DNA from 3 places in the Candidatus Clostridium stratigraminis genome. Region 2 is predicted to be linked to each of the others. Evidence: predicted binding sites of a transcription regulator. Region 2 holds the regulator's gene; each other region holds the start of a gene.

Region 1 (4,280 bases), on a different contig from region 2:
TCAATAATTTCTTTTACGATCTCATCACCTGTAAATAGTTCAACATCTATGAGGTCAACTAAGCCAGTTTCTGCTGCAGTTTTATTAAGTTCAACATAGTTTTCAGACTCTATTGCTTTTCCTCCGCCTTCTTTAGATGTACGATATGTAAATAGTAACGGAATGTTATTCAATGCAGGCACCAAATCTTTTAAAACAGCCTTTACTTTTTCAGTATCAAAAGCATCTTCAAAAACATCTACGCGCCATTCTACAATATCCACGTGTATATTAGAAAAGATTACTGCTTCTGCTATTATATCTTCTTTAGTCTTTTCAATAATAGGCACACAAACCTTTGGAATACCTTCACCTATTATTACATCTTTTATTTTTACTGTATTCATGTTAACCGCCTTAAATATCCAAATACAAATTTGGTTTTTATTAAACTATTATATCATTTTCTATGATGCTGTACTTATAGTCTTATTATCTTTTACTTGCTTTCTCATTGATTCCTAATGGAATAGAAACTATCTTTTACATATAAGTAAAGGGCCTTTAACAACTTTTGAAAGAAATGCTGTTAAAGGCCCTTAATTATTTCATAATTTTGCAGATATTGTTTGTAAATTCTACTGGATCATTTATTGGTAAGCCTTCAATTAAAAGAGCCTGATTATACAGTAAATTTGTGTAAAGCTCAAGTTTTTCTTTATCATGCTCAAAAGCATCTTTTAGTGCCTTGTAAATATCATGATTTATATTTATTTCTAAAACTTTATCTGCTTTTATATTTTGATTATTTGGCATGGAATTTAATACCTTTTCCATCTCAATTGATAGTTCGCCCTCGTTTGATAAACAAACTGGATGTTCTCTTAATCTTTTTGATGCTTTTACTGCTTTGACTTTATCAGATAAAATGTTATTCATGCTGTTAAAAAGTTCCTTGCTGGCTTCTTCTTCAGACTTTGATAAGTTATTATTTTCGTCTGCCTCAATACCTAAGTCTCCGCTGGACACTGATTTAAATTCCTTTTCCTTGTAATTCATTATCATTTTAATTGCAAACTCATCAATATCATCTGTAAAGTAAAGAATTTCATAGCCTTTGTCTGATACAAGCTCTGTTTGAGGAAGTTTTTCAATTCTTTCCTTTGACTCACCTGCAGCATAATAGATGTACTTTTGTACTTCGGGCATTCTTGAAATATATTCACTTAAGGTAACCATTTTCTTTTCTTTAGAGGAATAAAACAATAATAAATCCTGAAGCACATCTTTTTCACTTCCGAAATCACTATATACACCGTACTTTAACTGTCTTCCGAAGGAAGTATAAAAAGCCTCATATTTTTCTCTATCATTCTTAAGCATGCTTTCTAGCTCATTCTTTATTTTGGTTTTTATATTTTTTGCAATAAGCTTTAACTGCCTATCGTGCTGCAGCACCTCTCTTGATATGTTTAGTGATAGATCCTCAGAATCAACTATGCCCTTTACAAAGCCAAAATAATCAGGCAGTAAATCAGCACATTTATTCATTATCATAACGCCATTTGAATAAAGCTCTAAGCCTTTTTCATATTCTTTTGTATAATAATCATAAGGAATACTTTCAGGTAAATACAAAATTGCATTATAGTTTACAGCGCCATCAACACTTGTATGAATATATCTTAGTGGCTTATCAAAGCCATAGTGTTTTTCTGAATAAAAGTTATCATAATCTTCTTTAGTAAGTTCATTTTTATTTTTTCTCCAAATAGGAACCATGCTGTTTATGACTTTTTCTACACTAATGTCTTCATATTCTTCTTCGCTGCCCTCTTTAAGCCTGCTTTCGGTTACATCCATCTTAATAGGGTATCTAATAAAGTCAGAATACTTCTTTATAATTGATTTTAGTCTATACTCATCGAGGAACTCATCATAATTTTCTTCTTCTGTATTAGCTTTAATTTTTAATATGATGTCAGTACCTACAGAAGCTTTTTCACACTCTTCAATGGTATAACATTCTATACCCTTAGATTCCCATCTATATGCCTTATCACTTCCTAAGGCTCTACTTATAACTGTAACTGTATCTGCCACCATAAATGCAGAATAGAACCCTACTCCAAATTGTCCAATTATATCATAGCCATCTTTTATTTCATTTTCTTTTTTAAATTGTAAGGATCCACTTTTTGCGATTACTCCAAGGTTTTCATCAAGTTCTTCTTTAGTCATTCCAATACCTGTATCAGAAATTTTTAAAATTCTGTTTTCCTTATCTAGCGCTACTTTAATAAAGAAATTTTCTTTATCAAAAGTCATTGATTCATCGGTTAATGCCTTGTAATAAATTTTATCAATAGCATCACTGGCATTTGATACAAGCTCCCTTAGAAAAATCTCCTTATTTGTGTAAATTGAGTTAATCATTAGGTCTAATAGTCTTTGAGACTCAGCTTTAAATTGTTTTGTTTCCATGAAAATCTCCCCTTCTATTATAAAAAGTGCATGGCTATTGCTATTATTCTTAATAACATAATTCGTTATTAAGATATAGTCATGTAATTTTTGTTAGCACTCTCGTCTAGCGAGTGCTAATATATAATTGTTATATACCACTTTTCAAAAATAATGTCAATACCTCAAATATGATTTAAGCAACTGACACTTCTATGTTAGCGGATATTTATATGCTGAAATTTTTTATAATAATTAATAGAAAAGAAGCATCAACCGTATTGATACTTCTTTTCTTTTTAATTATTTATTTTAAATTTTCTTTCTTAGCTTTATTTTCAGCATTATTGAGGCTTTAATAATTATTTAAAATCTAAAATCACGTTTTCCATCTTGTAATTCAGTAAGATGCTCTTTTGCTATTGCTTTAACCTTCTCATTTGGTATCTTTTCAACTTCCTCAGCAATTAATGCTTCTCCTTTTTTCTTTGTATCTAAAGAAGCATAGTCCTCTAAATATTCTTTGAGTGTCATCAAAGCATTTGGATGACAGCAGTTAGCAATTTGGCCTGATTTTACTAGCTGCATAAATCTGTCACCAGTTCTTCCTTCTCGATAGCAAGCTGTGCAAAAACTAGGTATAAATTTCATTTCTAAAAGCCAATTTACTATTTCATCAAGTGTACGTGTATCATTTAATTCAAATTGAGCAGAATTATCTTCCTCGGCTTCATGTTCAACATACCCGCCAACACTTGTACTTGAGCCTCCACTGATTTGAGATATACCAAGTTCAAGTACACGTTCACGGGTTTTTTGAGACTCACGAGTGGACACTATCATACCTGTATAAGGTACAGCAATCCGCAGTACAGCAACTATTTTTGCAAAAATATCATCTGCTATAGCATTTGAAAAGTTATCAGGGTCTATATCATCTGCAGGTCTAATACGAGGAACACTTATTGTATGAGGTCCTACTCCCATAGCAGCTTCTAAATGCTCTGCATGCATTAATAATCCTACAAAATCATATTTATACATGTTAAGTCCAAATAAAACCCCTAGGCCTACATCGTCTATACCGCCTTCCATAGCACGATCCATCGCCTCAGTATGATAAGCGTAATTATGCTTTGGACCTGAAGGGTGAAGCTCTTCATAACTTTTCTTATTATAGGTTTCTTGAAAAAGTATATAAGTTCCTATGCCTGCTTCCTTTAACTTTCTATAATTTTCAACTGTAGTAGCAGCAATATTAACATTTACACGCCTTATTACACCATTTTTATGTTTTATGCTATAGATAGTTTTAATGCTTTCAAGAATATATTCAATAGGATTATTTTCAGGGTCTTCACCTGCTTCTAAAGCTAACCGCTTATGCCCCATATCCTGAAGTGCAATTACTTCTCTTTTGATTTCATCCTGTGATAATTTTTTTCTTGAAATATGTTTATTTTTATAGTGATATGGACAATAAACGCAGCCATTTATGCAATAATTAGAAAGATATAAAGGCGCAAACATAACAATACGATTTCCGTAAAATTTCTGTTTTATTTCCTTAGCTAGCTTATACATTTCTTCATTTTTATCTTCTAAGTCACATTCTAGTAAAACAGCTGCTTCCCTATGAGTTAAACCTTTTAAGGCCTTTGCCTTCTCAATAATGCTATCAATAAGCTCAGCATTGCTTTTATTACTTTTCGCATAGTTAAGAGTATCATTAATTTCGACCTCATCAATAAATTCAGTTGCAACTTTAGACATACTGTTATACATTAAAACCCCTCCTATTTTACTTATTTTCAGCTTCAGATATTTTAGAATAAACT
Region 2 (4,280 bases):
TGGTTCAATTGTAGCATCAACTAAGTCATGAGTTAATTCATTGAATTTAGCTCTTGTAAAGTTCATGTCTATGTGCTTTGGACCTGTAGCATCTGCTGTTATAAATGGCAGATTGATGTTTGTTTGAAGTGATGCTGATAATTCTATTTTAGCTTTTTCAGCAGCTTCCTTTAATCTTTGTAATGCCATTTTATCATTTCTTAAGTCAATTCCATTTTCTCTCTTAAAGGTATCAGCAATAAAGTCCATAACTCTTTGGTCGAAGTCGTCTCCACCAAGCTTTGTATTACCATTTGTTGATTTAACCTCAAATACACCATCACCAAGTTCTAGAATGGATACATCAAAGGTTCCACCACCTAAGTCATATACAAATATTTTATGGCTCTCGTTTTGTTTATCAAGGCCATATGCAAGTGATGCTGCAGTTGGTTCATTTATTATTCTAAGTACTTCAAGACCAGCAATTTTTCCTGCATCCTTAGTTGCTTGTCTTTGGCTGTCATTAAAATATGCTGGTACAGTTATAACTGCTTGAGTTACTTTTTCACCTAAATAAGCCTCAGCGTCTGATTTTATTTTCATAAGTACCATAGCTGAAATTTCTTGTGGAGTATAATCCTTGCCATCTATATTTGTCTTATGGCTAGTTCCCATCTGTCTCTTTATTGATATTATAGTTTTATCAGGATTTGTAATTGCCTGTCTTTTAGCAACCTGACCTACTAATCTTTCACCATTTGCTTGAAAAGATACTACTGAAGGAGTAGTTCTTCCGCCTTCTGCATTAGCTATAACAACAGGTTCTCCACCTTCCATAACTGCTACACATGAATTAGTTGTTCCTAAGTCAATTCCTATTACTTTTCCCATTTTAATATCCTCCTTGTATTCCTTATTCTGCACAAATATTAAATTTATGCTCCTTATAGTCTTAAATTTGAACACAAATATGGTGTTCCTTGAAATTAAAAAATATATTTAATTTTTTAATTAGCTACTTTAACAATACTATGTCTTATGACTTTATTTCCTCTAATATAACCCTTTTGAAAAACTTCTACTATTTCACTTTCACCAAAATTACCATCTTCTACATGCATCACAGCATTATGAATATTTGGATCAAAGCCTTCATTTACTGGAATCTCAGTTACTTGAAGCTTCTCAAGGCTATCATTAAACTGCCTAATTGTCATTTCAATACCCTTTTTAATATCTTCTGCTTTGCCCTCAACACTTGCTGCTCTTTCTAAATTATCTAATACAGGCAGCATATTTTTAAGAATATCTTCACAGGCATCTGAATATATTCCTTCTTTTTCTTTTGCAGTTCTTTTTCTATAATTTTCATATTCAGCAGAAAGTCTAAGTAATCTGTCCTTTATTGAATTAAGCTCATTTTCTGCTTTATCCTTTTCTTCTTTAAGCTTTCTATTAGTATCCAGTAAATCATTTTCAGTAGCTTCGAATTCTTTATCCTCCATTAATTCTGCTTGTTCTAAGGTTTCCTCATTATCCACTTGTGTACTTTCATCCTTAAAATCTTTTTCCATTTATCGCTGCTCCCTTCTGTGCAAAACCATTTAAAACTTAATATTTATTCATAAATAGATTAGATCATCTATCATCTAAATATGATTGATTAAGCGATTCATTTATATTTTTTAATATTTTAGATAAAATACTAATAACTTTAGAATAGGGTATTCTGGTAGGACCAATTACCCCTATTGCCCCAAGAGGCCTTCCATAAATACTATATACACCTGATATTATACTTAAGTCCTTTGCTTCCTCTAAATTATTTTCTCCACCAATTGTTATGGAAATATTATTAGACTGGTTTAACATTTCCTTTATATTTTCTTTATTATTTAGAAGGAATAAGAAGTCTCTAGCTTTATCTATATGATTATATTCAGGATAGTTGAATATATTTGTTGCCCCTTCAAGATAGATTTCAGATACATCTGAACTGCTTAAGCTTTCATGCAGCGCAGGTATTATAGCATCAAAAATCTCCTCATAATTTATTAAATCTGTTTTAAGATAATTAATAACAGTAAGATTTATATCTTCAATACTTAAATTTTTAAGTCTTCCATTTAAAATATTAGTTAATTTTACTAAATCATCTGTACTTACAGGAGTTTTAATTCTTATAATTGTATTTTTAATAATTCCAGTATCTGTAATAATAACGGCTAGTATATTGTTATTATCCACACCTAAAAGCTGAATTGATTTAATATAGCTTTTATTTACTGAGGGAGTCTTTACAATACAGGTAAGTTTAGTAAGTTCTGATAAGAGTTGAGTGGCCTGCTTTACAATCTTCTCCACCTCATAAAGTGCAGAGTTTAAAAGCTGGCCCTTTATTAAATTTTCTTCTTCCGTAGTTAACTGAGGTAATTTCATAAGTTTATCAACATATAATCTATAACCTTTATCTGATGGCTTTCTACCAGAGGAACTATGAAGTTGCTCAAGAAATCCCATTTCTTCAAGATCAGCCATTTCATTTCTTATTGTAGCTGGACTTATACCTAAATCATATTTTTTTGCAATGGTTCTGGAACCAACAGGCTCAGCTGTAGATATATAATCATTTATTATTACCTGAAGAATTTTTATCTTCCTTTCGTCCATCTCCATACAATCACCTCTTTTTATTAGCACTCGCTGTCGGTGAGTGCTAATCACTATGTTTAAAACATATCACTATTAAAATCTTTTGTCAATTAAATAAAATATCCACATATAGATCAAATATCTTAATTACATTTTTTTATTTTTTATTTACTTCATTTTTCTTTAATTTACTCTATATTACTATGAACCTTACACTGAAAGTATAAATTCACACATAACTTGATTGGATAATTCTATGCCCTTTGCACTTAAGTATAATCTATCACCTTCTAAAACCAGAAGATTAGCTTTTAAAAACTTATTTAATACCTTAGGATAAACACTAAATATATCATTCTTAAATCTCAATTTAAATTCTTTAAGGGATATGCCTTCTATTTTTCTTAGTCCCATAAACATAAATTCTTCCATATTATCTTCTAAGGAATTTACATGCTTCTCAATTACAGCATTTGTCCCACTGTTTACGCCGTAAATATATTTTTCTATATCAGATTCATTTCTATACCTTGTATTACTTATGAAAGAATGTGCACTAGAGCCGCAGCCAAGATAGTCCTTTAAGTTCCAGTAAGTTAAGTTATGCCTGCACTCGTAGTCTACTTTGCTGAAGTTGGATATTTCATATTGCTTATAGCCTTTGAACTTTAAAAATTCTATAGCAAATTCGTACATTTCTCTTTCTGCATCTTCCTCTGGCAAATTTAGCTTTCCAATTTCCATGGTTTTATAAAAGGGTGTTCCTTCCTCTATAATTAAACTGTAGCAAGAAATGTGCTCTGGCTTTAGCTCTATATCCTTTTCTAAGGTTTCCTTCCAATTGCTCATAGTTTGATTTGGCAGGCCAAACATAAGATCAACATTTATATTATTAAAACCTAGGCTTCTTGCTGTATTAAAAGTATTTAAAAATTGTTGTCTATTGTGTGCTCGTCCAAGATTCTTAAGCAAATTATCCTGCCATGCCTGCAGCCCTATACTTAGTCTGTTTACTCCCATAGCTTTAAATATGGATAGCTTTTCACTATTAAAGCTGTCTGGGTTTCCTTCCACGGTAAATTCAATATCCTCGGCAAGATCTAGTTTAGCTATTACTTCCTTTAAAAGCATTAGGCATTCTAAAGACAAATAGGTGGGAGTACCCCCACCTATGAAAATCGAACCAATTTTATAATTTGCCGCACTGCCTATTTCCTTACAAAGTGCATTAGTATAATTAAGCATTAAGCTATCTTTACAGGCAAAGGAAGGAAAATCACAATAAAAACATTTTTGTTTACAAAATGGTATATGCAGATACAATGCTATTGTTTCTTCCATCACTTTTCTCCTTAATCTATCTTTAATACTGACATAAAGGCTTCTTGTGGAACTTCCACCGTACCGATTTGTCTCATTCTCTTTTTACCTTCTTTTTGTTTTTCAAGAAGCTTCTTCTTTCTTGTTATGTCACCGCCATAACATTTTGCAAGAACGTCCTTTCTAAGAGCTTTAACTGTTTCTCTAGCAATTATTTTAGAACCTACTGCAGCTTGAATTGGTATTTCAAATTGCTGTCTTGGTATTATTTCCTTTAGCTTTTCAGCCATACCTCTTCCTTTATAATAAGCTCTTTCTTCTGGGAC
Region 3 (4,280 bases), on a different contig from region 2:
GGCAATGACCTTAATTTAGACGTATTTATAGTTCAATTGGCAGATTCCATTGATGCCATGTCTACTGACAGACCTTATAGAAAAGCGTTAAGTGAGGAAGAAATTATGGCTGAAATCAATAGATTTAGAGGCAGTCAGTTTCATCCAAAGGTTGTAGATGCCTATACAAAGATTTTAGAGAAGCATAAAGAACAAAAGGCGGTGTAGAATGTTTCTTTTAGCATTTATAATAGCCATAATTATTGGATACGCTTTAAATGGCAGACTTAAGAATATAGATGCGGCAAAGGTTAAACTAATAAGCTTTGTATTTATATCTTTTTTTATGGAATTTATTCAGCTTACACTGATAAAGAAGGGATATTTGCACATAGGAATATTAACCTACATTAGTGACGTTATTATGTATGCACTATTGCTAATATTTACTTATGCTAATAGAAGAAACAAATGGCTTCTATTATTAGGAATTGGTGCTATGCTTAATGCAGTTGTTATATTTGCTAATGGCGGAGTAATGCCTGTAAGGCTGGAGACAGTTAAGTCTTTAGGCTATTCTGGGGATGTAGCACTGCAGGGATTATATAAATTAACTAGTGAAAACACCAAGCTTTATTTTTTAGCTGATATAATTCCAATTAGGTATCCAAAGGCTGGTATTGCAAGCATTGGAGATATAATAGAAATACTTGGAATGGCAATTTTTATTATAACCGAAATGAAGAATAAGAAGAGTTCTAATAATATTGTAGAAAATGAAAGATAGCTTCAAAATATAAAATACACCAGTAGCATATATTTTATATTTTGAAGCTATTTTTTTAACTTGTTTAACTATAAAATAAATCTCTCTTCTTAGATTTATTATTTTTTTTATAAATTACATAACATATTAAACTAAAAATTGCCAGTAGTAACAAAATCATAACTGCACAATGTAAGAAAAATTCTTGAGGAAGTACATTGATTATTGGATCCTTAACAGGGTCAAATTCCCAATAGTTATTTCTAAAAAATATTTCGTGAAATATAGTAAAGCTTTTATCAAAATTAATTGCAAAAGGTATTGCTAAAGCAATAGGAAGTGCCAAAAGTAAAATAGAGCTATATTTCAGATATTTATAACCTTTCTCTTTAATCATTAAAATTATCCCTATTATGCTTATGATACCAGTTATATACATAAGATAGTTAAATTTCATAAATAGAGCTTTTACTTCTGAAAAATGAATTTCACCTTGTGCTGACATTGGAAAAGATGGCATTTGAAGTTTAGCAATATTCTTGTTTTGGGTGTAGTCTATTAGTATATTGTAGTTTTTCATGATTTCATCTTTGGACATTCCATAGTCCTTGGCAATGTTTAAATGATCAATATCATAAAAATAAAGCTGTCTAAAGGCCAAGGTTGCTTTAACTGCAATTGAAATTAGAAATAAAGTTAAGCAGATGGATAAAATAATTGTAATAATTTTACTGAAGCCCTTGCTCATTTGTTTCCCTCCCGTATTTCTTACTAGCACACAACAATTATCAATTGTTGTGCCTCATGAATTTCTCAAATCGTACATTATTAATATACATTTTATTTTAAAGAATATAAATATTATAGTCAACGGCTTAAGTAGGCTGAAAGCCATAATTTAAAATAAATTCAATAATAAAAAGAATATTTTCTTTTTAACTTGATTATAATAGTAATTGTTTGGATAATATTACTATGTAAAATAATCTTTATTTAAGATTAATAATGAAATTTGAAGAAATAATGTAAAAAAATAATCTTAAAGTAGATAATGCATTATTTTTCTTTCTAATTGGGTATAGATAAGTTTAAGTGAGACTTGATTTTATATTTCTGATTAACTATATTATAATTATATTAGCACTCAATGATATTGAGTGCTAACAATATGATGCTAATAATAAATAAAAATACATTAAGGAGGGGTTTAAATGAAAGTTAGACCACTTGGTGACAGAGTTGTTATTAAAAAATTAGAAGCTGAGGAAAAAACAAAGAGCGGTATCGTTCTTACTGGTGCAGCTAAGGAAAAACCACAAGAAGCATTAGTTGTTGCTGTTGGACCTGGAGGAATGGTTGATGGCAAGGAAATAAGAATGGAAGTAAAAGTAGGAGATAAAGTTTTATGCTCCAAATACTCCGGTACAGAAGTTAAAGTTGATGGTGAAGAATACACTATCGTTAAACAAGATGACATACTAGCTATAGTTGAATAATAAATTGGAGGGATAGGAATGGCTAAGAAAATTATTTATGGTGAAGAAGCAAGAAGATCCATGCAAAAAGGCGTAGATATCCTTGCGAATACTGTTAAAATCACACTTGGACCAAAGGGAAGAAACGTTGTTTTAGATAAGAAATTTGGAGCACCACTTATTACTAATGATGGTGTTACAATAGCTAGAGAAATTGAACTTGAAGATCCATTTGAAAATATGGGAGCACAGCTTGTAAAAGAAGTTGCTACAAAGACTAATGATGTTGCTGGTGACGGAACTACAACAGCTACCTTACTTGCACAGGCAATTATTAGAGAAGGCTTAAAAAATGTTACAGCTGGTGCAAATCCAATGCTTATTAGAAATGGTATTAAAATGGCAGTTGATAAGGCTGTAGAAGAAATTAAGAAGATTTCAAGACCAGTTGAAGGCAAGGAAGATATAGCTAGAGTTGCTTCTATTTCTGCTGGTGATGATGAAATTGGTCAGTTAATTTCCGATGCTATGGAAAAGGTAGGAAATGAGGGCGTTATTACTGTTGAAGAGTCTAAAACAATGGGTACAGAATTAGATGTTGTTGAAGGAATGCAATTCGACAGAGGTTATGTAAGCTCCTATATGGTTACAGATACTGAAAAAATGGAAGCTGTACTAGATGATCCATATATTCTTTTAACAGATAAGAAGATCACTAACATACAAGATATTCTTCCAATACTTGAGCAAATTGTTCAACAAGGAAAGAAGCTTTTAATAATTGCTGAAGACATCGAAGGAGAAGCCCTTGGTACATTAATTGTTAATAAGCTAAGAGGAACCTTTACTTGTGTTGCAGTTAAAGCACCTGGTTTTGGTGACAGAAGAAAGGAAATGCTTCAAGATATAGCTATATTAACTGGCGGTGAAGTAATTTCTGAAGAATTAGGCAGAGAATTAAAAGAAGTTACCTTAGATATGCTTGGTAGAGCTGAAAGTGTTAAGATTACTAAAGAAAACACTACAATAGTTAATGGAAAAGGCAGCAAGGATGAAATCCACGCTAGAGTAGCACAAATAAAAGCTCAAATAGAAGAAACTACTTCAGATTTTGATAGAGAAAAACTGCAAGAAAGACTTGCTAAGCTTGCTGGAGGAGTTGCAGTAATCAAAGTTGGTGCTGCTTCCGAAACTGAACTTAAGGAAAGAAAGCTTAGAATCGAAGATGCCTTAGCAGCTACTAAGGCAGCAGTAGAGGAAGGTATTGTTGCTGGTGGTGGTACTGCATTTATTAATGTAATACCAGAAGTAGCTAAGCTTGATTCAGAGGAAGCTGATATTAAGGTTGGTTTAAACATTATAACTAAGGCACTTGAAGAACCAGTTAGACAAATAGCTGCAAATGCTGGCCTTGAAGGTTCAGTTATTATTGAGAAAGTTAGAAACAGTGAACCTGGTGTAGGTTTCGATGCCTTACATGAAAAATATGTTAACATGATTAAAGTTGGTATAGTTGATCCTACTAAGGTAACAAGAAGTGCGCTTCAAAATGCAGCTTCTGTAGCAGCTACTTTCTTAACTACAGAAAGTGTTGTTGCTGATATACCAGAAAAGAACCCAGCTCCAGCAATGCCTGCTGGCGGAATGGGAATGGATGGAATGTACTAAGATAATTTAAAGGGCCCTTTAGGGCTCTTTTTTTTATGTTAAAAAAAACAATATATTTATGGTAATAATTGATAATACTTAAATAGTTTCAAATTTTAATAAGACAGCAACGAAAACAATGTCAGAAAATGTTTAATGATTTTTACTAAATGCGTTATGCATGTTATTGTAATAATTGTAAAAATAATATAGTATATATATTGTGATCAAAAATTTGAAAATATTGTATAATGTTTAAATTAAATACAAAATTATATTTGTCCAGAGGTAAAAGCATGGAATTTAATATAAAAAAAAGATTAGGAGACTTACTTGTTGAAGCAAGGATGATAACTCCAATGCAGCTTGAGGATGTACTTGAGAAACAAAAAAGAACAGGGAAAAGGTTAGGT

Evidence for each region. The regulator HrcA, encoded in region 2, represses chaperone genes, less so after heat shock. The targets are predictions, from matches to a motif close to TGTTAGCACTCNNNNNNNNNGAGTGCTAACA.
Region 1: the regulator HrcA is predicted to act here: its motif matches at 2,555-2,585, upstream of htpG (molecular chaperone HtpG).
Region 3: the regulator HrcA is predicted to act here: its motif matches at 1,881-1,911, upstream of groES (co-chaperone GroES).

What each region holds. Positions count from the first base shown of each region.
Region 1 is NZ_JBJHZZ010000003.1:199,866-204,145, forward strand. Features, by position in the region: gene aroD (type I 3-dehydroquinate dehydratase) at 1-386, opposite strand, end outside; gene htpG (molecular chaperone HtpG) at 583-2,463, opposite strand; gene hydG ([FeFe] hydrogenase H-cluster radical SAM maturase HydG) at 2,809-4,227, opposite strand; gene ACJDUG_RS07665 (TM1266 family iron-only hydrogenase system putative regulator) at 4,244-4,280, opposite strand, start outside.
Region 2 is NZ_JBJHZZ010000006.1:96,607-100,886, forward strand. Features, by position in the region: gene dnaK (molecular chaperone DnaK) at 1-873, opposite strand, end outside; gene grpE (nucleotide exchange factor GrpE) at 990-1,556, opposite strand; gene hrcA (heat-inducible transcriptional repressor HrcA) at 1,621-2,658, opposite strand; gene hemW (radical SAM family heme chaperone HemW) at 2,845-3,975, opposite strand; gene lepA (translation elongation factor 4) at 3,987-4,280, opposite strand, start outside.
Region 3 is NZ_JBJHZZ010000002.1:284,133-288,412, forward strand. Features, by position in the region: gene ACJDUG_RS05575 (HD-GYP domain-containing protein) at 1-207, shown strand, start outside; gene ACJDUG_RS05580 (DUF5317 domain-containing protein) at 209-766, shown strand; gene ACJDUG_RS05585 (TIGR01906 family membrane protein) at 831-1,493, opposite strand; gene groES (co-chaperone GroES) at 1,957-2,241, shown strand; gene groL (chaperonin GroEL) at 2,260-3,888, shown strand; gene ACJDUG_RS05600 (GspE/PulE family protein) at 4,164-4,280, shown strand, end outside.